DNA from 2 places in the Paraglaciecola sp. G1-13 genome. Region 2 is predicted to be linked to the other one. Evidence: predicted binding sites of a transcription regulator. Region 2 holds the regulator's gene; the other holds the start of a gene.
The links. The regulator LexA, encoded in region 2, represses DNA repair genes until DNA is damaged. The targets are predictions, from matches to a motif close to TACTGTATNNNNATACAGTA.
Positions count from the first base shown of each region.

Region 1 (15,917 bases), 130 kb from region 2:
GGAAGCCGCTATGGGCCACATAGAGCTGGCAAAATGGGCTGATAAAGTGCTTATTGCCCCTGCTACGGCAAATTTCATGGCCAAACTCACCCATGGCTTAGCCGATGATTTGTTATCCACGTTATGCCTAGCCACCAGCGCACCGATGTATATTGCCCCTGCGATGAATCAGCAGATGTGGCATGCGCAGGCAACACAAGCAAACCTCAATATTTTACAACAAAGAGGCGTCACCATTTTAGGGCCAGCTCCCGGCGAGCAAGCCTGTGGTGATATCGGCCTAGGGCGAATGATAGAGCCGATTGATATCGCCAATATGTTAGCCCAAAGTCCAATGGAGCCCTTGCTCGCTAACAGGCATATTGTGATTACGGCAGGGCCAACACGGGAAGAAATCGATCCCGTGCGCTTCATTAGCAATCACAGCTCAGGAAAGATGGGCTACGCATTAGCGAAAGCGGCTGTTGCTTTAGGTGCAAGAGTCACATTGGTATCAGGGCCGGTGAATTTGACGCGCCCAGTAGGTGTTAATGTCATTGATGTAGTCAGTGCAGAGCAAATGCACAATGCCGTTATGACAGCCGTGAGCAAGTCCCAAGTTAATGACGCGCAGTCAGATAGCATGCAGCTTAATTGCGACATATTCATCGGTTGTGCAGCCGTAGCAGATTACAAGCCACAGCAAAAAACCGAGCAAAAGATTAAGAAGTCCGATACGGAGTTAACACTTACTTTTACTAGAAACCCTGATATCCTTAGTGATGTTGCCCATTTAGCTCAACCCCCTTTCACGGTTGGCTTCGCCGCTGAAACGCAAGACGTGGCTCATTACGCACAAGACAAACTGAAACGCAAAAAGCTCGATATGATTGCCGCAAACGACGTATCCCAAGCCGGTTTAGGCTTCAATAGCGAGCAAAACGCACTCAATGTTTATTGGAATAATGGTGGAAAAAACCTTGGCGTTGCCGATAAGAGTCAGTTGGCGATTTCGCTATTGACCTTAGTTGCTCAGCGTCACGCATTAAAAACAACATAAACCACACTAGGGATAAAACTCGTTAGGTAATAACGCACACAGAGGTCACTTTAGGATAGAAAATGGCAATAGCAAAAAAGATAAATCGCCGTGCGCAAATATTACAAGCACTTGCCAGTATGCTGCAAACCAACCCAGGCCAGCGGATCACTACCGCTAAATTAGCGGCTCATGTTGGTGTGTCAGAAGCCGCGCTGTACCGTCACTTTCCCAGCAAAGCCCGCATGTTTGAGGGCTTAATAGAGTTTATTGAAGAGACTCTTTTTTCGCGTATTAATAAAATTATTAATGAAGAAAAAGATTCCACGACTCGCTGCCAACTGATTCTGCGCCTTATACTTGGCTTTGCGGAGAAAAACCCGGGGATCACACGCATCTTAAACGGTGACGCTTTAATGGGCGAGCAAGACCGATTGCGTGACCGAATAGCCCAATTATTTGAACGTTTAGAAACCCAGTTAAAACAAGTTCTCAGAGAAAGAAAATTACGCGAAGGTAAATCACTTCCCGCTGAAGAGGCCATAATCGCGAATTTCCTTATTTGCTATGTAGACGGGCGAATTAATCTGTTTATTCGCAGTAAATTTACCCGCCGCCCAACAGAGGGTTTCAACGACCAATGGCAGTTAATTAGCACTCAGTTCTTTTTGAACTAACCACGTTAGAATTTGCACATAAAAAAGCCCGTTGAGTCACAACTCAACGGGCTTTTTACTTTTATTTATATCTGCAATGAATTAATCCGCTTTATTCGCAGATTGCTGCACATCCGCTACCCAAGCTTTGACTTTCTGTTCAAGAATATTCAGTGGCACAGGGCCATCTTTTAGCACTTGGGCATGAAAGCCACGAATATCGAATTGCTCACCGAGTTCTGCTTGCGACCATGCACGCAATTCCATGATCTTCAACTTACCAATCATATATGCCGTCGCTTGGCCCGGCATAGCAATGTAACGCTCAATCGCTTTAACCGAGTCATTCTTCGGGTTTGGTGTATTTTCGATGAGATAATTAATAGCTTGCTCACGACTCCACTTTTTACTGTGAATACCGGTATCAACCACTAATCGACAAGCACGCCATAGCTCCATCGCTAAGCGACCAAAGTCAGAGTATGGGTCTTGGTAAAAACCCATATCTTTAGCTAGTTCTTCAGTATACAGGCCCCACCCTTCGGTATAGGCAGTAAATGAACTGTATTTTTGAAACTCAGGAATATCCTCAAGCTCTTGAGCGATCGCTCGCTGCATATGATGCCCAGGTATACCTTCATGATAGGCCAAGGCTTCCATTTGATAGGTAGGCATGTCGTTCATGTCGTAAAGGTTTGCGTAGTATATGCCTGGTCGAGAGCCATCTTTCGCAGGGCTTTGATAAAACGCTTTGCCGGCTGACTTTTCACGAAACGGCTCAACACGTTTAACCACCATCTCAGCCTGTGGAATTAAGCTAAAATATTCAGGTAGTTTGTCACGCATGGTGTCAATAAGCGCTTTCGCTTCAAGCAAGTAAGCATCACGCCCTTCGTCCGTATTGGCGTAGTAGAATTGTTTGTCAGTTCGCATAAATTCGAAAAATTCATTCAAACTGCCGTCAAACTTCACTTTTTTCATGATGCTGCGCATATCTTGATGAATACGCTCAACGTTTTGTAAGCCAATGTTGTGCACTTCATCGGCGCTTAAATCAGTAGTAGTAAACCATGCAAGACGATTTTCGTACCACTTGTCGCCGTCAGGCAAGCGCCATACACCATCACCTTCTGGGGTTAAATCTCGCTGCACTTTCAACTCGCGAATGAGTGCTTGATACGCAGGTTGAACCGACGTCAGAAGGGCGTTGCTAGCATCATCAAGTAAGGTCTTACGCTCGCTGTCGGTTAACTCTAACTTGCTGACTTTGTCTTGGAAGTCCTGCCAGATGCTTGATGTACTGTCGCTGCTATCAAAGGGGGCTCCGGTAATCACGTTTTTTGATGCTTGTAGCATCTGATCGTAAGACCATTTTGGTGGAAATACGCCTATTTTTTGTCGAATACGTAGCTGGTCAATGACTTGTGAAAACAAGGTTTTTACCCCTTGCAGACGACTGATGTAGGCTTGAGCGTCTTCCGTGTTGGTGACTCTGTGCACATTAATCAAGAAGCTGGGGACCATAGTGTGGTAAGCACTAAACTGATCCATGATATAAGTGTGATGACGAAACTCATCATTAGCTAGTTGGCGCTCTAAGGACACTTTATTGAGCGCTAAACTGATTTTCTCTGCGGCGCTTAACTGACTTTCATCAAAACCTTTTAACGTATTTAACTGCTTCTTGGCGAGTTCGCTGCTTTGTTCAATGAATGTTTCACTGATGTTGTTCCACTTATCGTAATCCCACTTGTAACCTAAATAGCTTTGAAACTGCGGTGAACGATGCAGTCGCTGTTTAAAGTTATTAGCAAAAAAGTCGGCTAATCGTTGTGATTCCGTTTGCGCGGTGTCGACTGTATGGGTGGTGGATTCATTATCCTGGCGGGCTTGTACGTTCAATGCCGCAAACGACAAAGACGCAGCCGCAAGCGAAAGGGCGATGATAGATAGTTTCATGTTAGCTCCCTGATTTTTTTATTATGTATTTTAAGCCTCTGTGAGTCATGCAATTGCAAAGGTAGGTAACTGCATGACGGCACAAAACAAAATGAGTGCAAGTTAGTAAGCTTGCACTCACTGGTCCATGATGAATAACGCAATAACGCGCCTTACACGCTGCTACTTAGAAAACGTATCACCAAAGAAGTCACCTTCATTCCAACTAGAACGCTTAGCTTGGTTAGCCAAGGTGAGACCGATGTAATAATTCACTTCGGCGAATTTAGTTGCCGCCTTCCAGTTAAAGGGCTGATTAAAATCATCCCCTGGCTTGTGGTAATTAGTTGCTAAAAATTCACCGAATTTTTTGCTGCCATCAACTGCTGGGTCGGCTGATTGCAGACCAGGCACTAAAAATACTGACGGTACCCCCTGTTTAACAAAACTGTAGTGATCAGAACGGGTAAACAACGCCTGCTCAGGCCACGGATCTGGGCTTAGGGTTAAACCAATTTTTTGTGCTGCAAGACTCACCGACTCTTTCAAATCACTATGATCTGCACCAAAGGCGATGACGTCGTTGAACTCGTAAGTTAAAATCGGCATGTCTAAATTAACGTTCGCCACCATGGCGTCTTTTGCCACGGTGGGGTTTTGTGCGAAGTAATCTGAGCCAAGTAAACCCTTTTCTTCTGCCGTGACCGCAACAAATAATATTGAACGCTTAGGGCGCTCAGCCAGTTGGCTGAACAAGCGGGCGGTTTCAAGTAACACCGAAGTACCTGTTGCGTTGTCCATGGCGCCATTGTTGATCTTGTCTTTCTTGACTGTTTTGGCGATCCCGATGTGATCAGAGTGGGCTGAATACACAATATACTCATTCTTCAGTGTCGGGTCTGAGCCTTCCAATATAGCCGCAACATTAGGGCTACTGATGGTCTTGTGCACGCTACGCTTACTGAAATCAATACTTACCGGTAAAGAGAAACCTTTAGGTGACTCGTCTTCTTCAAGTAGTTGGTAAATCTGCTCTAAATTCATATCCGCATTGGCAAACAATAATTCAGCCGCTTCTTTGCTTAAATAAGCACTGTTTTTCAGTGCAGGATAAACATTGGCTGGCTGGCCGTTTTGATTTAACCAGCGTACCGTCGGCGTGTGAATGTAATTAAGAAGGTTTTGATAAGGTCGCACTTTCTCAGCAGTAGGCGTGGTAATAGTCACATAACCAATGGCGCCGTGCTCTGCAGCGTGGCGTTTCTTCTCATTGGTTGAACCAAAGTGCGCGCCTTCTTCACTTGGGAAAGAAGCCGGCTTACCAGAAAGCACCACTACAACTTTGCCTTTTACGTCTAAGTCAGCGTAGTCATCGTGTTCAAGTTCTGGGGCAATAATCCCATAACCTGCAAAGACCAATTGCCCTTTGACACTGGCCATTTCGCTCACTGGGCTTGCACTGGTGATGTATTGTTTGGGATAAGCTAATTCGACACTGCCTTTGGCAGTTTCAAGTACGAACGAAGGCGAAGCTTGATCAAGTGATGCTTGGCGAAAAGGGGCGCGTTGTAGAAAACTGCCGTCATCGCCAGCAGGTTTAAGGCCATAACCTTCTAATTCTGAGGCAATGTACAAAGAAGCAATTTCATGACCACGAGAGCCAGTATCACGACCTTCTAATAAGTCATCAGATAAAAAACGTAAGTGGGATTTAATTCGTTCTGCATCAGCATGAACACTTTGTTTGACAGGGGCTTCTTGGGTTGCATTTTGATTTGCTGATTGGCAACCAGCAAGCATAAGCCCAGCTGAAAGCATGCCTAAATACATGATTTGGCGCATTGTTGTTCCTTTCTATCGGTGCGTTTATATTATTTTATCAACAGCTTGACGAGCAAAGTAGGTGTTCGCAAGACTTGTGGCTAAAATTGCTGTCATCCTGTTGTTCGCTAAATTGTACGGCAAAGCCTAGGGCAAACAAAATCAAGTACGGCCAATGACGGGTTTTATCAGCTCACTTGTGCTTTTCTTGGCTATATTGGTTTTCACTGTAATTTCTAGTACTTGGCGAAAAGCCATGGACTGGGTAGACTGCAGCACTTTTTAAATTATCTACACTTTACGCAGTAATAACCCAAACTATGTCGAAAAATACTTCACTCTTTAGAATTCAATTTATCGCCAATGGCGTACGCTACGAACTATATGTGCGCGAATTATGTCAGGGCAGCTTATTTGGTTTTATCGAAATTGGCGATTTTGTGTGGGACAACCACACCAGCGTGGTAGTTGACCCAAGCCATGAAAAACTCAAAGATGAGTTTGCTGATGTCACCACCACGTACATACCAATGCACAATGTTTTACGCATCGATGAGGTAAAAAAACAAGGTACGGCTAAAATCAGCGAGCTATCTGATAAGGTAACGGCTTTCCCAAGCCCAATTTATACTCCGAAAAAGTAAATACCTTGAACGCGAAATAATAATCGAAATGACAACGAGGGATCTTTATGTACAAGCGCAGTTTGATGCTAGCGGCAGTAATGTTGAGTTTTTGCTTTCAAGCCTTCGGAGCAAGCGAGCCTTCACAGTCACGTAAATTAAGTGCTTTGCTAGAGCAAATTTGGCAGTACCAGTTGTCAGTTGACCCAATAAAGGCCACCCGTTATCGAAACAACCGCTACAACGACAAACTGAAAGATCTCTCCCCCGAGGCTTTACAGATCCATGAACAGCGAAACCAGCAGTTTTTAGCTCGCTTAAAGGGCGTGGACGATAGCGGCTTAAACCATCAGCAAAAGATCAACAAATTGATGCAGATGCGCGGGCTGCAAAACGACATTGACTTATATCGCTTCAACGCCCATTACACACCGATTACGTCAGAGTCGGGCTTTTACAGCTCGTTGGCATTTTTACCAGCCTCAGCCCCGTTTAAAACTCAGCAAGATTATCAAAACTACCTAGCTCGCTTAAACCAATTTCCTCGCTATTTCGCCCAACAAATTGCTTGGATGAAAAAAGGTATTGAAACTGGCCGCGTGCAGCCAAAATCGGTGCTTGTTGGGTTTGACGACACTGTTAAAAAATTCATTACCGAAGACCTACACGACAGTCAATTTTTCGCCCCGTTTAAACGCCTTGCCGAATCAAGTTTTAGTTCAGCCGTTCAGGCTAGCTTATACACGCAAGGTGAAACCGCCATTAACCAGAGTGTGTTGCCTGCCTATCAGAGCTTTTATGACTTTTTAGTGAATGAATACATCCCCAATGCAAAACAAGATATTGCCGCCAACACATGGCAAAACGGCGCTGCGTTTTATCAAAATCGTAGCGATTACTACACCAGTACCAACCTAGATGTAGCCGATATTCACCAAACCGGTTTGCAAGAGGTAAAACGCATTCGCAGTGAAATGCAGAGCGTTTTAGACACCCTTAACTTTGAAGGTGATATTAATCAGTTTATTCAGTACTTACGCACCTCCCCTAAGTTTTATGCCACCAGTGCAGACGAGCTTTTAATGCGTGCTTCATATATAGCCAAACGCATTGATGCCATGCTCACTCAGTTATTTTACACTTTGCCCCGCGTGCCTTACGGTGTGGCGCCGGTGCCTGATAATATCGCCCCTAAATATACCACTGGGCGTTATATCGCCCCAACAAGAGACGACCAGCCGGGTTACTATTGGGTGAACACTTATGCGCTGGATAAGCGCCCCTTGTATGCCCTGCCCGCGCTTACCTTGCACGAAGCCGTACCCGGTCATCATTTGCAAATATCGCTGGCAAGTGAAATGCAAGACTTACCTCCTGTTCGCCGTTACACCTATATTTCAGCGTTTGGTGAGGGCTGGGGTTTATATTCTGAATTCTTGGGTAAAGAAGTGGGGATTTACACCACACCTTATGAAGAATTTGGCCGCTTAAGCTATGAAATGTGGCGCGCGTGTCGTTTAGTGGTCGATACGGGTATGCATATGCAAGGTTGGTCGCGCCAACAAGCCATTGACTACATGCTGGAAAACACTGCTTTGTCTGAACATAATGTCACCACAGAAGTGGACCGCTACATATCATGGCCAGCCCAGGCTTTATCCTACAAAATTGGTGAATTAACCATTAAACGCCTACGTAAAAAAGCCGAAGACGCATTGGGCGACAAGTTCGACTTACGCGCCTTTCACGATGCAGTGCTAGCCTACGGCTCGGTGCCCTTGTCGATTTTAGAACAGAATATAGATATGTTTATTGAGGAGAGTCGTTGACTTAGAGTTTTAATATGCCAGCTTGTTGTTAAATATTAAATAGTGCCTTTCGATAAATATAGGTTTGATACCAAAAATGACTGCTGGCACAAATACATTTGGTTCTTGATAGATAGTCATTTTATCGATGTAGCCAACATCAATGTAAAACTAGGAACAAAAATAATTTTAAATAAGAACGGAGTGAGATTATCTATAATTGCATCTCCACCCCATGTTTTATGTTTGTTCCCAAGTGCAAAAAGAGTTGCCCATGCAGTTAGCAACGTTCCCGTAAAATTGAGTGTTTTTTTGAAACCAATAGCCCAAAAAAGATTTAAGGCATCAGCATAAAAACCATAGATAACACATAAAAAACCAATACATATGGTAATGACGAATGTTAAAAATAATTGCTTTCGAAAATTAGTCCATTCTCGATCTCTTCTATCATCCTCGTAGTCCATTGTTCGTCCAACTAATCGACCAAACGCAACTCGATTGAAAAGCAAATATAGCACTGCCAATAATAAGTTCTTCACAATTCTAACTATGACCTCTTGCACTCTTAATCGTTTGTTAGTCAATAATCTTTTAGTTATAAAGACAAGCTAATATTTGATTTTCAGGCGGATGCACTATCCTTTTGCCACCGCCAACAACGCTGAAAACTCATGCTCATTCACTGGCATGATAGACAATCGATGGCCTTTTTTGACTAAGCCGATTTCGTTTATCTCGGGCATGCTTTTTATTTTTTTAAGCGACAAAATAGCGGGAAATTTCTCGACAAACCTCACTTCGACCATCACCCATCTGGGATTGTCAGGGCTTGATTTAGGGTCATAGTAATGGCTTTCAGGGTCAAACTGTGTGTGATCTGGGTAGGCTTCTTTGACGACTTCTGCAAGCCCCGCGATGCCAACGTCTTTACAGCTAGAATGATAAATAAAGACCTTATCGCCCTGCTTTACTTGGTCACGCAAAAAATTACGCGCTTGGTAATTGCGAATACCGTCCCAGTGCTCCGTCTGCTCAGGCTTTGCAGCTAAGTCATCGATGCTAAACGCATCAGGTTCTGTTTTAAATAACCAATATTGCATTTGGGTTCTCATCTCTTAAAAAGACAACTTATCAATCAAAAAGTAATTATGCCAACAATAAACCTGCGTGGAATCAATCAGATCCATAGTTTGACAAAAGTGCCCTGCACCTAAAACTTGCTAATCATATTGTGTTTTATATACTGTATGAATGCACAGTATATAAAACCCATGGTGATGTATGAACTCAACAATCGATCAGCTCAAAAACAAGCGTCTAGTTTGGCGAGCCAGCCAAGCAAGTGGTGCTCATAAGGTTTTGCCCAGCGGTTTTGATGCTCTCGATGCTCACCTAGAAGGTGGTTTACCTGAGCAAGGTGTAGTTGATATTAGTAGCCCAATTGGCATTGGTGAATTGCGCTTACTCTTACCTAGCTTCGTATTGCGCCAACAAAACAGCGACAAACTTTTAGTCTTTATTGGTGCCCCCGCACGGTTGAATGCACCCATGCTGGCGAAAATGGGCTTTGAGTTATCGCGTATTCTGATTATTGAACCCAAGAATGCGAAGGATGCTTTATGGTCAACTGAGCAATGCTTAAAAAGTGGCTGCTGTGATGGAGTATTGTTGTGGCATCAGGGCCTAGAAGTACACCAAGCAAAGCGACTACAATTCGCGGCAGAGGCAGGCGGGGCATTAAATATTGTGCTACGCCAGCAACAAAAACAGGTATTTTCATTGCCGGTGGCTTTAGCAATGCAGTTATCCTCATCTTCTCAGGGTATCGAGGTAACCATTACTAAACGCAAAGGCGGTTGTCATAGCCAGCCCTTCACCGTCAATATGAGCAAGATCTGGCCATCATTAACGCGACCTATACCAGCAAATAATGTTCTTCCTCTCACTGGCTTACATAGCCTTACCGGCTAATTAGCCACCATGCAACCTCTATGGCTCTACCTACATTTCCCAAATTTGCAGCTCGACTCTTATCACGTGCATGAGGGTGCCGAGAGCAAAGGATATATTGACGGCACAGGCAATCATAAGAGTACATCGTCGATCCCTATTGTAATACTCGATACAGCCCATGGTATCGTGCAGCTTAATAAATGCGCCAGGCAAGCAGGCATTCAACCCTTCATGAGCTTAGGCACAGCTGCGGCTTTACATGGAGGCTTGCAGGTTATGCCGTTTAACCCGGAAACCGAAAAACAGCAGCTGAGTATAATTGCGCAACGCTTATACATGGTTGTTTCAGATATTTGCTTTTTCAGTGAGCAAGGGCTGTTACTTCGAGTGCACAATATGTTGCGTTTATATTCGAGTTTAAACGAACTGTGGAGCATGATTAAAAGCCAGCTTGTACCATTGAATGTAAGTTTCTCATTCGCCACTGGCCATTCACCTTTAGCGGCCAAATTACTCGCCGTCAAAGGATGGAACCAAATCACGGATGAACCCTCGGCCATACAGCACGCCTTAAAAAAAGTCGATTTAAGCCTTACTGAACTTTCTTCAAAGGATGTAACTAAGCTTAACAGCATTGGCGTAAAATCTGTTGAGCAACTTCTCATCATTCCGTTTAGTGATTTACACAAACGCTTCGATACTCAAATGATTACTTACTTAGGGCAGCTAAGAGGCGATTTCAAACATCCGGTAATTTTTTTTCATCCCCAAGCAAACTTCAAGCAATACATTGAACTGCTGTATGAGATAGAGCGCACCGATTTACTTCTCAAACCCATACAAAAATTGCTTTCAAACTTAGAGAATTTTTTGCTGCTAAGAGACGAGTTAACCCAAGAGCTGCGCATAATTTTATATCAGCGAGATAAAAGCAAAATCGAATTTACGGTAGGGGCGCAGCAAGGAGAATATCGTGCCAAAGACTGGTTGGGGTTGCTCGCATTAAAACTCGAAAATGTGCTGCTGAATGCTCCAATTATCGCACTGCAACTTTCCACTGGTAAAACTTTTGTTCGTCATCCTGATAAACAAGATTTGTTCCTTGGGAAACAAGGGGTTGTATCCCGCTTACAACTTATATCAGCATTACAAGCTAAGCTTGGCGATGATGTACTTTTTAGCCCGCAAACCATTAACGACTATCGACCTGAGCGGGCATCCCAATATTGTTCCGTATTAACAGTGAATGAGGGAAACCCAATTTACCGCTCTCCGCTAAGACCAAGTTTTTTGTTAACTGAACCTAGTTTGCTTACTCAACACGTTTCAATCGTGCATGGCCCTGAACGCATTAGCACAGGTTGGTGGGACCAACAACCTGTGCTACGAGATTACTTCATTGCGGTGAGTAAAGAGGGGCAATGGTTTTGGGTGTTCAAAACACCAGAAAACACGTGGTTCTTGCAAGGCATTTTTAGTTAATTATGGCATTCAAAAAGGATCAGTATGCTGAGTTATTTTGTCAGAGTAATTTCAGTTTCTTACAAGCCGCATCGCATCCAAGTGAACTCATTAATCAAGCAGAATTTTTAGGTTACCAAGCACTTGCTATTACTGATGAATGCAGTGTAGCAGGGATAGTACGTGCTCACTCCGCAATAAAAAGAAAAGGCTTATCCATTAAGTTAGTTGTCGGTAGCATGTTCTACTACAATGCTGAACTTCAACTTATTCTATTATGCCCTAATCATAAAGCATACGCCGAGCTATGCCGCATTATTACCAATGCGCGACGCCGTGCAGATAAGGGGGAGTATAAGCTCGATTTATGGGATCTTAGAACGACCAAGCATTGCTTGGCTATTTGGATCCCAAGTGGCAACCCCGAGCAAAATGAGTATTGGGCAACATGGCTAACCAATCATTATGACGCTCGTTTATGGATAGGATATCAACGACATTTACTTGCTGAAGAGCATATTCATCAAGCACATTGCGAGCATTTAAGCAGTCGCTTTAATATCCCTATTACCGCTTGCGGTGGGGTATTAATGCACGAAATTGAACGATATGACTTACTCTGCGTTATAAATTCGATACGAAAAGTAAAAAATATTGAACATTCAGTGCAAGACATCCCACAAAACGCTGAACGCTCCTTGAGACCAGTCCAAAATCTATCTCGCCTATATCCTGCCCTATGGTTGGCCGAAAGTGTCAGTATTGCGAATTTATGTACTTTCGATTTGAGCGAATTAAGTTATCAATACCCTGCGGAACTCATTCCTGAGGGTTCAACACCGACACTTTATTTACGTAAGTTGGTTAAGCAAGGTATGTCTTTACGATTCCCTGAAGGAGTAAATTTCGCAATAAAACGCATCATTGCAAAAGAGTTAAAGCTGATCGAGGAACTTAAATACGAGTTCTTTTTTTTAACTATTTCAGACATCGTGCAATATGCAAAATCCCAGCATATTTTATATCAAGGTCGAGGCTCTGCAGCGAATTCTGTGGTCTGCTATTGCTTAGAAATTACCGCTGTTGATCCAAGACAAATATCAGTTTTATTCGAGCGATTTATCTCAAAAGAGCGCAACGAACCACCAGATATTGATGTTGATTTTGAGCACGAAAGACGTGAAGAGATCATTCAGTATATTTATAAAAAATATGGTCGCGAACGAACAGCTATCGCAGCAACAGTGATCTCATATCGGCAAAAAAGTGCGATTCGAGACGTGGGAAAAGCGCTGGGTATTCACGAATCACAGTTGGATTTTTTTATTAAAAATATTAACCGACGTGACAAAGGGCTTAACTGGCAAGCACAAATTTCAGAACTGGGTTTGGACCCAAGCTCAGGCAAAGGTAAACACTTCATTAAGCTCGTTAATGAGATAAAAGGCTTCCCTCGTCACTTGTCTCAACATGTAGGCGGGTTCGTCATATCAGCTACCCCTTTATATCAACTTGTTCCTATTGAAAATGCCTCGATGCCCGATCGTAGTGTTATTCAGTGGGACAAAGACGATTTAGAGAACTTAGGGCTACTCAAGGTCGATGTACTCGCTCTCGGCATGTTGACTGCTATTCGCAAGAGTTTTGATTTAATTGAGAAACATCAGGGTAAAACCATTTCAATTGCCGATATCACCCGACTGCCTAGCGACCCAGATGTTTACGCTATGATACAGCGCGCCGATACAGTAGGTGTATTTCAGATAGAGTCCCGAGCCCAGATGACCATGCTACCTCGTCTACGCCCTAAGTGTTTCTATGATCTTGTGATTCAGATTGCCATTGTTAGACCTGGGCCTATTCAGGGCGATATGGTCCATCCCTTCCTTAAACGGCGCGACGGTCTTGAACCCGTTGATTATCCGTCTAAAGAAGTAGAGTCTGTACTGTCACGCACTATGGGCGTTCCTATCTTCCAAGAACAGGTCATTAAGATAGCGATGGTCGCTGCTGGCTTTAGTGGAGGCGAGGCAGACCAGCTTCGTAGAGCAATGGCCAGTTGGAAGAAAACCGGTGAATTAATTAAATTTAAGCACAAGCTGATTAAAGGCATGCTTGCTAGAGGTTATAAAAGTCAATTTGCCGAACAGTTATATAAACAGATTTGCGGCTTTGGTGAATATGGTTTTCCCGAATCACATTCAGCCTCTTTTTCCGTATTGGCTTATGTGTCTTCTTGGTTGAAATACTATTATCCAGAAAGCTTTTATTGTGGCCTACTCAATAGTTGGCCCATGGGTTTCTATACCCCAGATCAACTGATTCAAGATGCTAAGCGTCATCACATTGAAGTTTTGCCTGTATGCATTAATGCATCTGACTATGATCACATCCTAGAGCAGGTTAAAGGAAACCTTGCTCTTCGTTTAGGTTATCGACTAATTAAAGGCTTATCCCGAAAGGAAATGGAAAGCTTTGTGAATTTGCGCCCAAATAAAGGCTTTAGTGCTTTAGCTCAACTTAAAGAATCAGGCTTAACTAAAACATCCTTAGAAGTATTGGCTAGTGCCAATGCATTTAGCAGTATTAGCGATAACCGCTACACAGCCAAATGGTTACTTATGGATTCAGAAAGTGAATTACCGCTGTTTAAACAACTGACTATGGATAATTCATTTGACCCTGAGCGGCCTAGTGACCTTAACGCCCTGTTAGAAGATTACCGAACTACAGGGCTAAGCTTAGACTCTCACCCAGTACGTTTACTCAATCACGCCCGATTATTGGGCCATTATACGCCGGCGGCTCAACTAGACACCATCGCACATAAATCTGTGGTCAAGGTCGTTGGCTTAGTAAAAGGAAGGCAAAGCCCAGGCACAGCATCGGGTGTTACCTTCATCACCCTTGAAGATGATACAGGCAATAGCAACGTGATCGTATGGCAGGCAACCGCCCGCGCCCAAAAGCAAGCCTACTTAAAAGCTCAAATACTCAAAGTCAGCGGTATATTAGAAAGAGGAGATGGCGGCGTAACTCATATCATCGCCGGAAGACTAGAAGACCTAAGCCATTTAGTAGACGAACTAGCCATCCACTCAAGAGATTTTCATTAGTAATGATCCGCTAAAAACACGCATGGTTTTAAACCACTACCCCCTCACAGCGCTATTGCAACACGGTTGTCGCATCGGATGCCGCGCATGGGGGTGAAAGCGGGGCTTTTAGGAGCGTAGTTCCTGGCGCTTGAACGGGTAGCATGGATGCTGCACTGGAGGTAGCCCCATGGATGGGTGGCAACGAGTAGCTTAATATTTTCTCAGCTATTGCATGGGATGCCCCGCATGAAATTCGAGGGATTTGGTTTATCCATGTGTGGGTAGCATTGCGCGACAGCGCTTAAGGGGAAGGGCTATCCGTTTGTGTTTGCATTTCCCTTGCAATAATATTTCTTACACATGCAAAAAAGGGCTACCTCGGTCGCCGCGCGATTGAGGATAGTCATTTCTTTATTGGGAGTCTGGGTAAGGCTGGTATCTTTAGTTGCGCAGCAACGTCCAGCCGCACGACACGCCATGGAGGGCGTGGCTGCCACTTTGTTGCGGGGAATGCTTCATCATGGACGTGTTTATATCGTAGTTGATACACCCCTGAAGGTTTGTTGCTGAGTCGCTTTTGCGCGAAGCGCATATACGAAAAAGCCCTGACCGTTTTTTTGGTCAGGGCTTTTCGTGTAATGGGAGTCTGGCAGTGTGCTACTCTCGCATGGGGGCGAAGGCGGAGGCTTTTGCGAAGCGCAGCTTTGCGCGACTGAACGACACGCCATGGATGGCGTGGCTGGTGCGCAACACCAGGGATGGGTTGTTCTTCAGCTTTCATGCAAAGCACTAGAGTTGAAAGCCCTTGATGGATGAAAACGCGGCTCTGTGGAGCACCGCTCCAGCCGTTTGAACGACCGACATGGATGTCGGGCTGGACTGAACTACAGGGAAGTATGACACCTAGGCGTCTACTTCGTTAACAAGCTTTAAAATGCGATTTCGACTACAGTTGATTTTTCTATAGCAGAAACGAAAAAAGCCACCCGATTAGGTGGCTTCATTCTAAATGGGAGTCTGGCAGTGTGCTACTCTCGCATGGGGAAACCCCATACTACCATCGCCGCTAATGCGTTTCACTTCTGAGTTCGAGATGGGATCAGGTGGGGCCGCATCGCTATGGCCGCCAGACATAAACTGTTATTTATCAAGCCGTAGCTCAATAAATCAATATGTAAAAAGCTGATGCCGTTCCCTTGCAGGTCTGGCTGTAATCATCGCTAAATCTCTTTAGTCTTACTCTTGATTTTAATACTTGTCATACATGCAACACTCAAACATTTTATTTAGCTCTAACTTTAGCGAGTAGGTAATTGGTCAGGAAGGTTTCCTTCCGTTTAAGCCATTTAACACGACTCGTTCGCTAGAACGATATAAAAAGTCATTTGGGCGTTGTATGGTTAAGCCTCACGGGCAATTAGTACAGGTTAGCTTAACGCCTTGCAACGCTTCCACATCCTGCCTATCAACGTCGTAGTCTTCAACAACCCTTTAGGACAGTTAAACTGCCAGGGATGACTCATCTTGGGGCTCGCTTC
Region 1 covers NZ_CM147903.1:4,758,927-4,774,843, reverse strand. Annotated here, with positions in the region: gene coaBC (bifunctional phosphopantothenoylcysteine decarboxylase/phosphopantothenate--cysteine ligase CoaBC) at 1-1,039, shown strand, start outside; gene slmA (nucleoid occlusion factor SlmA) at 1,102-1,695, shown strand; gene AC0L6N_RS20320 (DUF885 domain-containing protein) at 1,777-3,633, opposite strand; gene AC0L6N_RS20315 (M28 family metallopeptidase) at 3,796-5,454, opposite strand; gene AC0L6N_RS20310 (DUF1820 family protein) at 5,754-6,077, shown strand; gene AC0L6N_RS20305 (DUF885 domain-containing protein) at 6,125-7,885, shown strand; gene AC0L6N_RS20300 (hypothetical protein) at 8,002-8,406, opposite strand; gene AC0L6N_RS20295 (EVE domain-containing protein) at 8,503-8,967, opposite strand; gene imuA (translesion DNA synthesis-associated protein ImuA) at 9,149-9,838, shown strand; gene AC0L6N_RS20285 (Y-family DNA polymerase) at 9,848-11,302, shown strand; gene AC0L6N_RS20280 (error-prone DNA polymerase) at 11,305-14,397, shown strand; rRNA gene rrf (5S ribosomal RNA) at 15,395-15,510, opposite strand; rRNA gene AC0L6N_RS20270 (23S ribosomal RNA) at 15,776-15,917, opposite strand, start outside.
Region 1: a site for LexA is predicted at 9,109-9,128, ahead of imuA (translesion DNA synthesis-associated protein ImuA). Genes of this name have one in related genera too.

Region 2 (15,917 bases):
AACAATATTCTGAGGCGTAGCGCGTTTTAAATACATGGTATAAATAAATGCGTACCCCACTAAACTGGCTAACGTCAACAAAGCGGTTAAGCGATTGACCCATAATTCTAAAATAAGGTAGCCCACCACCGTAAGCACGCCTGCAAAAACGAGCGCTCGCTGGGGAGAAACTTTGCCTTTAGGCATCGGGCGATTCGAGGTCCGCGCCATTTGCGCATCAATTTTACGATCAACTACGTGGTTAATAACCGCTGCTGCAGAAGATAAAAAACCAATGCCGGTCAAACCTGCCAAAAGTATTTTCCAACTGATCCAAGTTTCACTCGCCAAACACATGCCTACCAAAGCGGTCAGTAGGAGCAACATTACCACTTTAGGTTTTGTCATCTCGTAATAATCACGCCAGTGGAGGCCTGATTTATTTACTATGTTATGAGGTGCAACACCAACAGATTTGCTCATTGGTCTCTCCTATGTTTTGCGATAGAGGGTGTAACTAAGTAACACCAAAATTTGTAGTAGTGTAGCGGCAACGGCATTATGCATAACGGCCACACCGACCGGCAGACTGAATACCACATTGCTGACACCCAAAATGACCTGAATGCCTAGTACTAATACCATGATAGTGGCAATTTTTTTTAACAATCCAGAGCTTGCTACCCCGTAAATGCGAATAGCCAACCAGCACAGATAAATAAACGTAATTAGCGCGCCAGCCCTGTGCACTATATGCATGGTCATACGCTGGGCATAATCGTGCACCCCGTACTCGTAGTTATCTGCTTCTGGCAAGCTAAAGGCTCCTATAAAATCTAGGCGCTCGTACCAGTTGCTCTCGCAAATTGGCATTTCGGTACAGGCTAGCGCCGCATAATTTGCTGATGTCCAGCCGCCTAATGCTATTTGGCCTATAAGGATGGCAATCCCTATCAAGCCAAACTTTGCTAGACGTCGGGTTTGCTGATCACCACCTGGTATGCGATATGGTAGAAGGCGTAAGTAAAGCAGAAACAACGATGACAACACGGCAAAGCCGCCTAAAAGGTGACCCATAACGACAATAGGTAAAAGGTTAAGGGTGACGGTCCACATACCTAGCATGCCTTGAAATATGACCAGGCATAGCAGGAAAAACGGTAACTTAATAGGTCGATGATAAGCACGCTTTACTATGCTCACCACAAAGATGATCAAGATGAGTAAGCCTAGCGCACTCGCGAAGTAGCGATGGATCATCTCGTTCCACGCTTTTTGGGGCTCTAAAGGTCGTTCTGGAAACGCCAGTTCTGCAGCATTTATCTGCTCTTGCGCCACGGGCACTTTGTAGTGTCCGTAGCAACCTGGCCAATCTGGACATCCCAGCCCTGCATCGGTCAACCGCGTGTATGCACCTAGCACAATCACAGTTATGGCAAGAATAAGGCCTGCCAACACCAATTTCCTCATGAACGACCCTCTAACCAATACGTGATAATTTCAGCAGCTTGCGTAGGTCAGATAAAATGTCACGACTATGCAAAATGGCTTGCTGTTGCTCAACTTGAAGTGGATAACGCAAGATCACGTTATTCAAGGTATCAGCAATGAAAATAGCATTTACCGGCTCACCTTTAAACACATTATTAACACTTTCCACGTTAGTTTTTAACAACTTAACAGCACTATGCTCATACAACCGCCTAGCGACACTGACGTCACTATCAGGTGTACTAATGACAGTTGCACGCACTCTGTCATGCTCTTTTCCAAGCGCTGTCCATACTTGCTCAACACTGTACAAGGCATTCTCACACTCAATACTGCACTGTGAAGGTAAGACGTATACCAGCTGCCACTTGGGCTCAGCAGCGTTGTCTTGAATAGCGCTCATGTCTAATATGGGTGATAGTAACTCCCCTTTGTTAGTCGCTGCTTTATTGAACCAGTTATTATCTAAAGCCAATTTGGCTAACACCACAGGCAAAATAAACACCACGGCGAGTGTGATAATCAAACGTTTGTTACTCGTGTTGTTCATGGGATCCCTTCTTATGTGCAGCGCGAAAACGTGCGCGAAGTGCGAAAAAGTAAACTAAAAAAGCGGCGATGCCTAAACCCATCCACTGCACAGCATAGGCATAATGCTTCTCAGGAGGCATAACCACGGGTTGCCAGTTGCGGATGAAATCATCACTACTGTCCGTTAGCGTTATCACGAAAGGTGGCAACTCTAACTGTATAACTTGCTCTATAAAGTGGATATCGACTTGCTGTATGACCTTAGGCCATATTGCTTCTGGCGTTGCTGTTTCTGTGATCATCGGGTTGTCTGTGGGCTCAACGACTCTCCCTAGTGCGCCCGATAACGTGTTTGGCAAAGTGACTTGTGGTAGATCATTGCGCATTAAGTTACCTGCAATCCAACCAAAATTAATCAGCACGTTTTGAGTCTGCCGCCGTGCTACACCATACACATCAAACCCTGGGCGGCCTTGATGGATACGATTATCGACTAAAAAAATCTTTTGAGGATCAATTGCGCCACTAAAGCTTACCGGCAAATCCTGAATATCCTTATCGATAGTGAGTACCCTCTCGAATGACAATGACGCGTTACTCGATACAGAAGCAATACTTTGCATTCTCTTACCTTTATCTAATCCTCTGTGCAATTGCCAATTAGCCAGTGCAAACATGATGACAACTGCGCACAAAGTCACTAGTGTAGAAATCATAGGTAATCGCTTAATAAGCCTAAGCATGCCTAATCAACAATAAAAATAACAGCGAGAGGAAAGAACAAAGTGCTCATCAAGATAATCATCGGAATACTACTTATCGTTATGATTTATAACTTATTTAAAGCCATGACTGTAATGCTTAAAAACGAACCAAAACAAGCGAATATGAGCAAATATATTGGAAGACGGGTATTAACCTCGGTGGCAATTGTAGTGGTCATACTTATTGCCATGGCCACTGGTCTTATTGAGCCCAACCCACGTCCTTATTAATATTTTACTTTACACGACGTACCCACAAGCCCGTTTTTAACCTGTGAGTACGTCACCTTAATTACAATATATACACAAAGAAAAACAGCATTACCCAAACCACATCAACAAAGTGCCAATACCAGCTACCTGCTTGAAAAGCGAAGTGATTTTCAGGAGTAAAATGCCCTTTAAAGATCCTAAGTAGCATAATAAACAGGATAATTGCGCCCAACGTCACATGCAGTCCGTGAAAGCCGGTTAATAAGAAGAAGGTATTGCCATACACACCCGATTGCAGGGTTAGTCCCATTTCTTGATAAGCATGAATATACTCCTCAACCTGCAACGACATAAAAATCGCTCCAAGCAGCACAGTTATACCAAGCATAAGTTTCAAGCGGCCACGTTTATTCTCTTCAAGTGCCACATGCGCAAAATGACAAGTAACGGATGAAATTAATAAGATGACGGTGTTAATCAGAGGTAGGCCATACCAGCCCATGGCTTCTGTTTCTGTGCCGCCAGGGGTTTGCACCAGCGGCCACATTGCTTGAAATGCAGGCCATAACACTTCATTTGTAGCGGCGTTGTTGCCAGAGCCACCTAGCCAAGGTATTGAAATCATTCGAGCGTAAAAAAGCGCACCGAAAAATGCTGCAAAAAACATGACTTCAGAAAAGATAAACCAAGCCATACCTTGTCGATATGAGCGTCCTAATTGATCGCTATATAAGCCACTCATCGACTCATGAATTTGATTTCTAAACCAACCAAACAACATAAATATCAGAGTCGCAAAACCAGCTGTCAGAATATATCCACCGTAACCAGACGTGCCTTTGGTTTGTTCAATCACAAAGTTACCTGCACCAACGGCAATTAAAAATAATGCAATGGCTCCCACTATCGGCCAAGGACTGCTATCCGGAACATAATACTTTTCATAATCTGGCTGAGCCATTATTCGTTCTCCTATTGACCACTATTCATTACAAGATCACCCGCTGTCGCCGTGACGTCATACAGGGTGTATTGCAATGCAAAATAGGTAATGTCTTCAGGTAACTGTGGGTCCACATAAAACCGCATGGGCATAACCGCTGATTCACCTGCTTGCAAAACCTGTTGCTCAAAACAGAAGCATTCTGTTTTGTTTAGAAATAACGCCGCCGTACCAGGTGAAACCGAAGGTACAGCTTGACCGACAACAGGGTGAGCAGTCGGATTTTTAACAGTAAAATTAATTTCATTCATCTGCCCCGGATGAACCCGGACTTGACGTTTTTCTGCTTCAAACTGCCACGCCATACCGGTATTGGTTCGTGTGATGAAATCGATGGTTATAGTGCGAGACTCATCGATTTCCATGACCTCATAAACCGCCGCGGAGTTAGCCGTTTTACCATTTAACCCAGTTAAATCACAAAACACATCATAAAGAGGCACTAATGCAAAACCGAAACCAAACATCCCCAATACGATAGCGAGTAATTTAATTACCATCTTGCCATGACTGCTCGGCTTTTCAGCACTGGCAGCATCTGACGTATTAGGCTCTTGCCTGTTGTCTGTCATAGCGAGTGCCAGAACATCCCTGAGTAAGACTGAGCCAGACCCTGCTGAGCGTACTGCGCATTGGTATATTCACTTTGTAATGCGAAATGCACGGTATCATTGAGAGGAAAATAAGCATCACTTTGCAAGCTATTGCAAAAGCCAAACGCAATTAAGCCGAAAGTAAATGCAACAGAACGCTTCAAAAGTCGCGTCTTGGAAAACCTCTTTTTGACTAGCAACATAATATGCTCCTGTACCGCCTATTTAATAACAGGCGGAGTTTCGAACGTATGATACGGAGCAGGTGAAGGTATTTCCCATTCTAGACCTTCTGCCCCTTCCCAAACTTGGTCACTTACCGGGTCACCTTGTTTACGGCATGCCTTGATAAGTAACGCTAAGAAAATCAATTGAGATAAACCAAACGCAAATCCACCTAAGCTTATCCATTTATTAAAATCAGCGAACTGCAATGCATAGTCTGGAATACGTCTTGGCATACCGGCCAAGCCAACAAAATGCATCGGGAAGAACAATACGTTTACAGAAATTAATGAACACCAGAAATGCCATTTAGCTAACGTAATATCAAACATTTTTCCTGTCCATTTGGGTAGCCAGTAATATACCGCCGCCATAATTGAGAAGATGGCGCCCGTCACTAATACGTAATGGAAATGCGCAACAACAAAGTAAGTATCATGGTATTGGAAATCCACAGGCGTTATCGCCAGCATCAAGCCAGATAAACCACCTATCGTGAACAGCACGATAAACGCTAGAGCAAATAACATAGGTACTTCAAAACTCATGGAGCCTCGCCACATGGTTGCTACCCAATTAAATACTTTCACACCGGTGGGCACAGATATCAGCATGGTGGCTAGCATGAAAAACATCTCAGCAAAAACCGGCATCCCAGTCGTAAACATATGGTGAGCCCAGACGATAAACGACAGCAATGCAATAGATGCCGTGGCGTACACCATAGAGGCATAGCCAAATAAGCGTTTGCGTGCAAAGGTCGGTACTATTTGCGAGATAATGCCAAAGGCGGGCAGTATCATGATGTAAACCTCAGGGTGCCCAAAGAACCAGAAAATATGCTGGAACATCACGGGGTCGCCGCCACCTGCGGCATCGAAGAAGCTAGTACCAAAAAACTTATCTGTTAACACCATAGTCACTGCGCCGGCTAATACAGGCATGACCGCAATAAGCAAAAATGCTGTTATCAGCCACGTCCAAACAAAGAGCGGCATTTTCATCCATGTCATCCCTGGGGCGCGCATATTAAAGATCGTCACTATGACGTTAATCGCCCCCATAATGGATGAAATCCCCATGATATGTACCGAGAAAACAAACAGAGCAGTACTGTCACCACTGTACGTAGTTGATAGAGGAGCGTAGAACGTCCAGCCAAATGCAGGGCCGCCCCCCTCCATAAATAACGAAGACAGTAAAATCAAGAACGCAAAGGGTAAGATCCAGAAGCTCCAGTTGTTCATGCGAGGCAAAGCCATGTCTGGCGCGCCAATCATCATAGGCACTAACCAGTTAGCTAGCCCTGTAAAAGCGGGCATAACAGCACCAAACACCATGATCAAGCCATGAACTGTGGTCATTTGATTGAAAAAGTTAGGCTCAACTATCTGCAGGCCCGGCTGAAACAATTCCGCCCGAATGACCATCGCCATCGCGCCGCCGGTTAAGAACATGATAAATGCGAACCAAAGGTACAGCGTGCCTATGTCTTTGTGGTTTGTCGTGTACAACCAGCGCTTAATACCAGAAGGAGGCGCATGATGCTCGTGATGATCGTTTTCGTGATGGATCGTGTCGGTTACTGTGCTCATGATCGTCTCCCTACTGCCCGTTTAATGCAGCGTTAATGTCTTTCGCCTGAACTAGATCACCCGTATCGTTACCCCACGCATTTCGCTCATAGGTAATCACTGCGGCAAGTTCTGACATTGTTAACTGTTTAGCGAAGGCGGCCATTGCGGTACCTGATTTACCGTTAAGCACGATATCAATATGCGCAGCCATATCGTTCAGCGCAATGTCACTCCCTTTTAATGCTGGGAATACCCCTGGCAACCCTTCACCATTAGGCATATGACAGGCTGCACATGCAGAATTGTAAATTTTTTGACCATTGCTCATGAGCTCTTCTTTGCTCATGTTCATTGCTAGTAATCTTTGCTCTTCAGCTTTTGCCTGTTCTTGGATGGCTTGACGCTCGCCTATCCACTTATCATATTCGGCGGGCTCTTTTGCGATAACCACAACCGGCATGAACCCGTGATCCTTTCCGCATAATTCAGCACACTGCCCACGGTAAATACCCGGTTCATTGACCTTAGCCCAAGCATCATTAATAAAACCTGGATTAGCGTCTTGCTTGATTGCGAAGTCTGGTACCCACCAAGAATGAATAACATCGTCTGAGGTAATAAGAAAACGCACACGTTTATCGGTAGGGATCACCAAAGGTTGGTCTACTTCTAAGAGGTAATTAACACCCTTGTCTAATTTACCTGTAATCTCATCGGCTTGAGTTGCCATGCGAGAATAAAATTCGACGTCGTTATCCATGTACTTGTAGTGCCACTTCCATTGTGACCCTGTTACCAACACCGTCACTTCCGGTTCACTGGCATCCTCCATAGCGATCAACGTTTTGGCTGCAGGGATAGCCATTACAATGAGGATAATAAAAGGGATGACGGTCCAAGCGATTTCAACTTTAACACTCTCGTGGAAGTTTGCAGGCTTAGCCCCACGAGATTTACGATGAAATAAAATGGAGTAGAACATAGCGCCAAACACACCAACAGCGATAACCACACATATGATGAACATCAACATATGTAGGTCATATACCTCGGCGCTGATATCAGTCACACCTTTGCGCATGTTTAATTGGTACTGATCTAAGTCGGACACTGAATCTGCAAAAGCGGTGCTGCAATTAAATGCACCTAACATTGCCATTACACTCAACGAAATTTTCTTCACTCGACCCCCTGCTTGTCAAACGCGTAAAATAGTGGTGATAACCATCAAACTCTACGTTCTAATTTATTATTGTAAGGTTCAGCACGCGACAAGTTTTGTTACTGACTTGTTAATCGTGTAACAAGCATTACTCAAAATAGGGGGAGTAGTCCAGTTTTTTTGTATATTTTATATTCAATCGACCAAATTTTAATCAGTCTATCAGTGTGTTACGTTAACAACTCAGTAACAAACACATAGATTAAATGATATGCGAAAAGGCAATATGAGGTAGGTAAGATGGGATGTTTTCATGGAATAAAATAATATTTTCGAACTCCATTGCGAAGCTCGAAAATGATCAATAATGTAACAGCAAACTGCCTAAAAAAATGTTCAACTACATCCAGTCAGCATTACGAATAACACCAACAGCGATACCTTCGATATTAAAAGGCTGCGTCGCTAGATCGACTTTAATAGGTTGGAAATCCTCGTTTTCAGCATGTAGTACGACTTGTCGACCTTTTCGCTCAAGCCGTTTAACGGTTACATCTTCATCTACTCGCGCAACTACCACCTGACCATTATGCACATCCGTTGTTTTATGCACGGCCAGTAAATCACCATCCAAAATACCAATGTCTTTCATACTCATGCCGCTAACTCTAAGTAAAAAATCAGCGCTGGGTTTAAATAAACTTGGGTCAACTTTGTAATGCATTTCAACATGCTCTTGAGCCAAAATGGGCTCACCGGCGGCAACACGACCAATAAGCGGCAAACCTTGGTCTTCTAATTGATCTTCTAAAGGCTCAGTGAGCCTGATACCTCTTGACGTGCCGGGCAAGATCTCAATTGCTCCTTTACGAGCCAGAGCCTTGAGGTGTTCTTCAGCCGCATTTGCCGATTTAAAACCAAGGTGCCGTGCTATTTCTGCACGTGTTGGCGGCATGCCTGTTTCTAGCATGGTGGTTTTAATCAGTTGCAAGACTTCTTCTTGTCTGGGAGTTAGTGGACGCATACACAGCCTGTTGTTTCATACAGTTTAACTGTGAGTATATACAGTCGTTGCTAAATCTCAAATTTTTCTTCTTTGTTGTTTATTAAAGGTAATTTTCTATAAGACCTCTGACCTGTAAACTGATTACGCGGGGTGGAAAAGCCGAATAACGTGGTATCCTATACAGGTCTTTCATTATCTAGGTACCACTCTTATGGCATGGCTGCATAAACTGCTGCTGACAATGATATCTGTTCCGCTAAAATGGCTGGTTAAAGTTAATAGCATTCCTACAGATATAGCGACCGAACTTGGGATCGATACCACCAAACCCATTATTTATCTATTGCGCACACACTCGGTCACTGATCAATTTGCTTTAAAAATGTCTACCAATTCCCTAGGCTTGCCTAAGCCCTCCGAGCCGGTGCAAATCGGTGGTAAGGAATTACCCGCATGTTTGTTTTTACAACAACCACGTTCTTTGCTTACTCGAAAAGTGAAGATCACCAAAATTGCAGATGATGTTACTCGTCTGTTCCAGATCCACAGAGAGCACCCAGAGTTAGACTTGCAAATCGTCCCGGTTTCCATTTTTTGGGGCAGAGCACCCGGCCGAAAGCTATCCGGCTGGTCAGATATTATCGCCAACCAGGTATCTCCAAACTGGTTACGTAAGTTTTTTATTGTGCTGTTTTTAGGTAGAGATAACTTCGTTTGTTACAGCAAGGCTGTATCCTCTCGTACCATGGCAGATTTAAAAGGCAGTGATGAAGAAATAGGCCACAAGCTTATCCGCTTAGCGGGCACGCACTTTCATCGTCGCCGCCAAAATCTCATAGGCCCAATGTTACTCGAACGACAAGAATTATATAACGCAGTATTGGGCGCAGACTCTGTTCGCCAAGCAGTTAGCGACGAAGCGCGCAGCAAGAAGCAGTCAAATCACCAGATACAAGCCAAAGCGAAGAAATATGTCGATGAAATTGCCGCAGATTATCGCGAAGGGTTAGTAAGAATTGGCGACCGCTTACTCACAAAAATATGGAACAAAGTGTACAACGGCATTGAAGTAAAACATGCCGATAAAGTCAGGGCGTTAGCGCAAAATGGCCACGAAATTATCTACGTGCCGTGCCATAGAAGCCACATGGACTACCTCCTTTTAACTTATGTCATCTATCACGAAGGTTTAGTGACACCGCATATTGCTGCGGGTATCAATCTCAACTTTTGGCCGATTGGCGGAATTTTACGAAAATGTGGCGCATTCTTCTTACGTCGCAGCTTCGCCGGCAACAAGCTGTATACCGCGGTATTCAGAGAGTATTTAGAGCTACTTTTCAACAAAGGCTATTCCGTGAAGTATTATCCTGAAGGAGGCCGAAGTCGAACAGGTCGCTTACTACCGCCTAAAACGGGTATGTTGGCCATGACCCTTCAGGGACTGATTAAAGGCATTAACCGCCCCGTCAGTATTGTACCTGTATACATTGGCTACGAGCACGTAATGGAAGTCTCAAGCTATTTGAAAGAGCTCAAAGGCACAGACAAAAAGAAAGAATCTTTTTTTCAGGTGTTCTCCGCGGTACGTAAGCTGAAAAACTACGGAAACGGATTTTTAAATTTCGGTGATCCAATTAATTTAAGCAACTTTCTTGATAGCGAAGTGCCAGATTGGCGTGAAGCACAAAATTTAGAACCCGATAAAAAACCGCGCTGGTTAACCCCTGCCGTGAATACCTTAGCCAATGATGTTATGGGCCGAATCAACCAAGCGGCCGCTGTCAGCGGTATGTCACTGTGCGCCATGTGCTTACTTTCCGCTAAGAAACATGCAATGGCACAGGATGAACTCGAACGCGCCATTGACGACTACCTAGACTTGTTAAAGGCCGCGCCTTACAGTGACTTATCTAGCATCCCTGAGCTTGATGGCAAAGCATTGGTAGAAAATACGTTAAAGCTAAATAAGCTGGAAGTATCCCAAGACAGTTTTGGCACTATCATCTCCCTAAAACGCAAAAATGCGGTGGCATTGACCTATTATCGCAATAATATTTTGCATTTGTTTGCCCTACCTGGCTTAGTCAGCGCCATTGTATTTGCCCATAAAGGCTTGGCAAGGCCGCAAGTCATCTCCCTCGTTGGCCAGCTATATCCTTTGCTGCAGCGCGAGCTATTTATTTATATGAGCCACGAAGAAGCAATGAATTATACAGATCGCTTACTTAGCACGATGATCGATATGGGTTTACTGCGTGCTGAAGATGACACACTGTGCCCGCCCGCTGCCACTAGCAAAGCGTTTTATTCATTCTGGTTGCTGAATCGAAGCATTCAAGAAACCCTGCAACGTTATGCTGCCGTGCTGACCATTCTTAAGAAGGAACAAACCATTGGCCGTGGTCGCTTAGAAAAACAGAGTCGAGAATTTGCAGAGCGTTTAGCGGCGTTACATGGCATTAATTCACCAGAGTTTTTCGACAAAAATGTACTATCTACTTTCATTCACGCCTTGAAAGATAACGAATTAATCAACGCATCTAGCGAAGGGCAGTTGCAGCATTCAGATACCAGCGAAGCACTGCTAGCAAGTGTGGAGGAATTAATTTCGCCTGAGATCACTCAACGACTTCAGCAAATTTAAATCGTGTATACGCTAATGAGTGAATATTGAGCACATAAAAAATGCGCTAGGTGATTAACCGAGCGCATTTTTTTAACCGATAACCGCAAATTATTAGCTGAAAATACCGTTCACGTCTGATAAGAAAAACTTATAGGCGGGATTTTCGGTTTCTTCAGAGTATTGGTAGCCGAGTTGACCTAAGTGTTGCTCAAAATCAGCACGTTCGTTATCAGGGAAATCAAACCCCGCTAGCACTAAACCTTCCGCAGCACCATGGTTACGGTAATGAAACAAAGTAATGTTCCAGCGTTCGCCCAAGGTTTTTAAGAAGGTCATTAGGGCTCCTGGCTGTTCAGGAAACTCAAATGAGAACAAGTGCTCATGAAGCAGAGCAGGGGGGCGACCACCTACCATGTAGCGCACATGCAGTTTTGCCATTTCATTGTCTGACATGTCCAGACAAGGGTAGTCATTTGCACTCAAAGTGGCCATCAACTCAGCAAACTCTTCTTGGCCCCTTCGCAACTTCACACCCACAAAAATATGCGCTTCTTTTTCACTTGAAAAACGATAGTTGAACTCAGTGATGGTTTTACCACCTAGCAGTTCGCAGAAGTGCTTAAACGCGCCTTTTTTCTCAGGGATTTTAACGGCAAATACGGCTTCTTTTTGCTCACCTAATTCACAGCGTTCAGACACATAACGCAAAGTGTGAAAATTAATATTAGCGCCACATAACACGCCACCAAAGACTTTACCCTTAACGTCATTTAGCCTAGCGTATTTACGCATGGCTGCAACAGACAATGCGCCTGCTGGCTCAGCAATCACGCGGGTATCATCGAAAATATCTTTGATTGCCGTGCATAACTCATCATTGTTAACGGTAATGACTTCATCTACATATTGCTGACACAAGCGAAATGTTTCAGTACCTATGGTTTTCACTGCTACACCGTCTGCAAAAATCCCTACAAAGGGCAAAGGAGTAGGCTCACCAGCCTTTAAAGCCGCTTGTAAACAAGCAGATTCGCTGGACTCTACAGCGACAATTTTGATACTGGGCTTGAGCTGCTTCAAATACACACTCATGCCAGCGGCTAAACCGCCGCCGCCCACTGCGATAAAAACGATATCCAGATTCGGGTTTTGCTCAAGCATTTCCTTGGCAATGGTCCCTTGCCCGGCAATAACGTCTGGGTCGTCAAATGGCGGGATCATGGTATACCCATGCAGCGCAGCCAAACGTTTAGACTCTTCACTGGCTTGGTCGAAGCTAGTACCATGAAGCACTACATTGACGTTAGCACCTCCGAAGTTGCGCACCGCGTCCACCTTAATGTCAGGGGTGGTTTCTGGCATCACAATAGTGGCCTGAATATTCTTGCGAGAGGCGCAATAAGCAATACCTTGGGCGTGGTTGCCCGCTGATGCGGTAATGATCCCCGCGTTTAGCGCTTCATCATCTAAGTGACTGATCTTATTATATGCACCACGCAATTTGAACGACTTAACCGGTTGCTGATCTTCTCGCTTGAGCCATACATCATTCCCTAAAACAGCGGAGAATTTGTCTAGATGGACAAACTCGCTGTTTACCGCCACGTCATACACTGGCGACATTAAAACCTTTTTTAAATATTCTTGGGCACTGGTGGTCATTAGTCTTCCAATTTGCTTGCGTCGCGCACAGCACCTTTATCCGCACTTGTTGCCAATAAGGCGTATGCCTTAAGCGCGAGTGACACTTTACGCTCACGGCTGACTGGCTTCCAAGGATTAGCGCTCTGCTCCATTTTTTCTCGTCTGGCTTGAAGCACTTCATCACTAATATCAACACCAATTTTACGCTGGGGGATATCGATGGTCATGCTGTCGCCTTCTTCCACTAAACCGATACCACCGCCGCTAGCGGCTTCTGGCGAGCAATGGCCAATCGATAAACCAGACGTACCGCCTGAGAAGCGGCCATCTGTGATAAGAGCGCATTTTTTGCCTAATCCTTTGGCTTTCAAGTAAGTCGTGGGGTACAGCATTTCTTGCATTCCCGGTCCACCTTTAGGGCCTTCGTAACGGATAACAACTATATCACCAGCAATCACTTCGTCGGCTAAAATAGCTTTCACTGCGTCATCTTGGCTTTCGTAAATACGTGCGCGACCAGTAAATACGTGAATGGACTCATCCACACCGGCTGTTTTTACAATACAACCGTCTTGCGCAATATTGCCGAACAACACGGCCAAGCCACCTTCTTCACTAAATGCATTTGCGCGGCTACGAATACAGCCGTTTTCACGGTCGGTATCGGCGGTAGGGTAACGGCAATCTTGGCTAAATGCTTTCGTGGTTCGGATGCCAGCAGGGCCTGCACGGAAAAACTCGAGGGCATGGGCGTTTTCAGGTTGGGTAATATCCCACTCACTTATGACTTCACCAATAGATTTTCCTAACACATGTGGAGTGTCTTCGTGCAACAAACCGGCGCGATTCAACTCGGCTAATATGCCAAGCACACCACCCGCACGATGCACATCTTCCATGTGGTATTGAGGGGTAGAAGGCGCAACCTTGCATAGGTGCGGTACGTTGCGAGATAAGCGATCAATGTCATCCAAGGTAAAAGGCACTTCACCTTCCACCGCTGCCGCCAATAAATGCAAAATAGTATTGGTTGAACCGCCCATGGCGATATCAAGACTCATGGCATTTTCAAATGCTTTAAAGTTGGCAATGTTACGCGGTAAAACTGATTCATCGTCTTGCTGATAATAACGGCGACACAACTCAACAATTTGCGTACCCGCTTGTTTGAACAAACCTTCGCGGTCAGCGTGCGTCGCAAGCATTGAACCATTACCTGGTAATGACAAACCAAGCGCTTCCGTTAAGCAGTTCATTGAGTTGGCAGTAAACATACCTGAGCACGAGCCACATGTAGGGCACGCAGAACGCTCAATTTCACCACTTTGCTCGTCGTTCACGTTGTCATCAACACCCGCGACCATGGCATCCACCAAATCCAATTTAATGATTTGATCTGAAAGCTTGGTTTTGCCCGCTTCCATCGGGCCACCAGAAACAAAGATAACCGGAATATTTAGACGCATTGACGCCATTAACATGCCAGGGGTGATTTTGTCGCAGTTAGAAATACAAACAATCGCATCGGCGCAATGCGCGTTAACCATATACTCAACCGAGTCAGCAATGATTTCGCGAGAAGGTAAGCTGTAAAGCATGCCGCTGTGACCCATAGCAATACCGTCATCTACCGCAATCGTATTGAACTCTTTTGCCACTCCACCAGCCGCTTCAATGCTACGCGCCACCAACTGCCCCATATCTTTTAGGTGCACGTGACCCGGTACAAACTGAGTAAATGAGTTAGACACCGCGATAATCGGCTTGCCGAAATCCCCATCTTTCATACCAGTCGCACGCCAAAGCGCGCGAGCGCCGGCCATATTTCTACCTTGGGTTGTGGTTGCTGAACGTAACTTTGGCATTGTCTCTTCTCTCTAACTTAAATAGTGCATTAATAGTGTAAAAATCCGTCGAGGTCGCAGGTGAAACGGTATGCGCGAAAAACCTCGTCCGGTTGTCGAAATTGATATCTCGGAAAATGTTGCCGCTAAAAGCAAAAAACCCCCCGAACTTTCGTGCGGGGGGTTAAAATTGTCTGACGTTAATTCAGATCTATCCCCGCGGAGAACATGTCTCCACCACTGTCACCAAAATAATTACTTTGCTGCACGAGTCGGAATAGAACATTAGATAAATTTCTAATTTAAATTTGGTATATCGTCACTGCCTATATTGGTAACACGAACCCCCACAACGGATCAAGCAATGCTATAGGCTTTTTTTGTGTCCTTTATACACAAACGCTGAGTTTGGCTATTTAGAATTTGTCATTTATCGGTATCATTCAGCCTCAAATAGCAGTGAGAAAAATATGAGTACCTGGTTACATTGGATTGATTTAATGGGCGTGGCTGTTTTTGCCGTCTCTGGCACATTAATGGCTTATAAAAAGCATATGGATGGCTTTGGCGTCGTCGTTTTAGCCTCAGTGACGGCAATTGGTGGCGGCACTCTGCGTGATATTATTTTAGATCTGCCTGTGTTTTGGGTGCAAGATCATAGCTTCTTCTTTGCTATTCTAGGCGCCGCGCTTTGTACCATCATATGGCTACGTATTAGCCATCGCTTCCCCCTGCGATATTTGCAAGTTGCCGACGCCATAGGGTTAGCCTTTTTCAACGTCATGGGCTTACAAAAAGCCCTTAGCTACGGCGCATCCCCTTTTATCGCGATAGCCCTTGGTACCATGACCGCTGTGTTTGGTGGCTTAATTCGTGATGTGATTTGTCGCGAAATTCCATTAGTCTTGAAAGGCGATTTGTATGCAACGGCATGTATCATTGGCGGCGCCACGTACATTGCGGGATCTTATCTCGGCTTATCCACTTATAGCTGCATGATCATGGGCTTTGCGGTAACACTGACCACCCGTTTAGCCGCCATGAAATGGCACTGGCATTTACCTGTATTCAACCCGGAACACATGGAATGAAGCCTTAAACCGCTTTGTTCGTTATGCTAAGTGGCGCTAACCTGCTCACTTGACTAGCCTTATGGCATTCGAGTTTGACGTGCAAAAGGCCTTGCTTATGTCATTAGCGGTAGTATTTTCAAGAGCGAGTGTCGGCATTGATGCGCCGCTTATCACTGTAGAAGT
Region 2 covers NZ_CM147903.1:4,633,040-4,648,956, forward strand. Annotated here, with positions in the region: gene cyoE (heme o synthase) at 1-462, opposite strand, end outside; gene AC0L6N_RS19690 (COX15/CtaA family protein) at 472-1,449, opposite strand; gene AC0L6N_RS19695 (hypothetical protein) at 1,460-2,020, opposite strand; gene AC0L6N_RS19700 (SURF1 family protein) at 2,004-2,717, opposite strand; gene AC0L6N_RS19705 (DUF2909 domain-containing protein) at 2,787-2,996, shown strand; gene AC0L6N_RS19710 (cytochrome c oxidase subunit 3) at 3,058-3,939, opposite strand; gene AC0L6N_RS19715 (cytochrome c oxidase assembly protein) at 3,951-4,553, opposite strand; gene AC0L6N_RS19720 (hypothetical protein) at 4,550-4,777, opposite strand; gene ctaD (cytochrome c oxidase subunit I) at 4,796-6,394, opposite strand; gene coxB (cytochrome c oxidase subunit II) at 6,405-7,529, opposite strand; gene lexA (transcriptional repressor LexA) at 7,939-8,562, opposite strand; gene plsB (glycerol-3-phosphate 1-O-acyltransferase PlsB) at 8,756-11,191, shown strand; gene ilvA (threonine ammonia-lyase, biosynthetic) at 11,285-12,835, opposite strand; gene ilvD (dihydroxy-acid dehydratase) at 12,835-14,682, opposite strand; gene AC0L6N_RS19755 (trimeric intracellular cation channel family protein) at 15,132-15,752, shown strand; gene AC0L6N_RS19760 (YifB family Mg chelatase-like AAA ATPase) at 15,850-15,917, shown strand, end outside.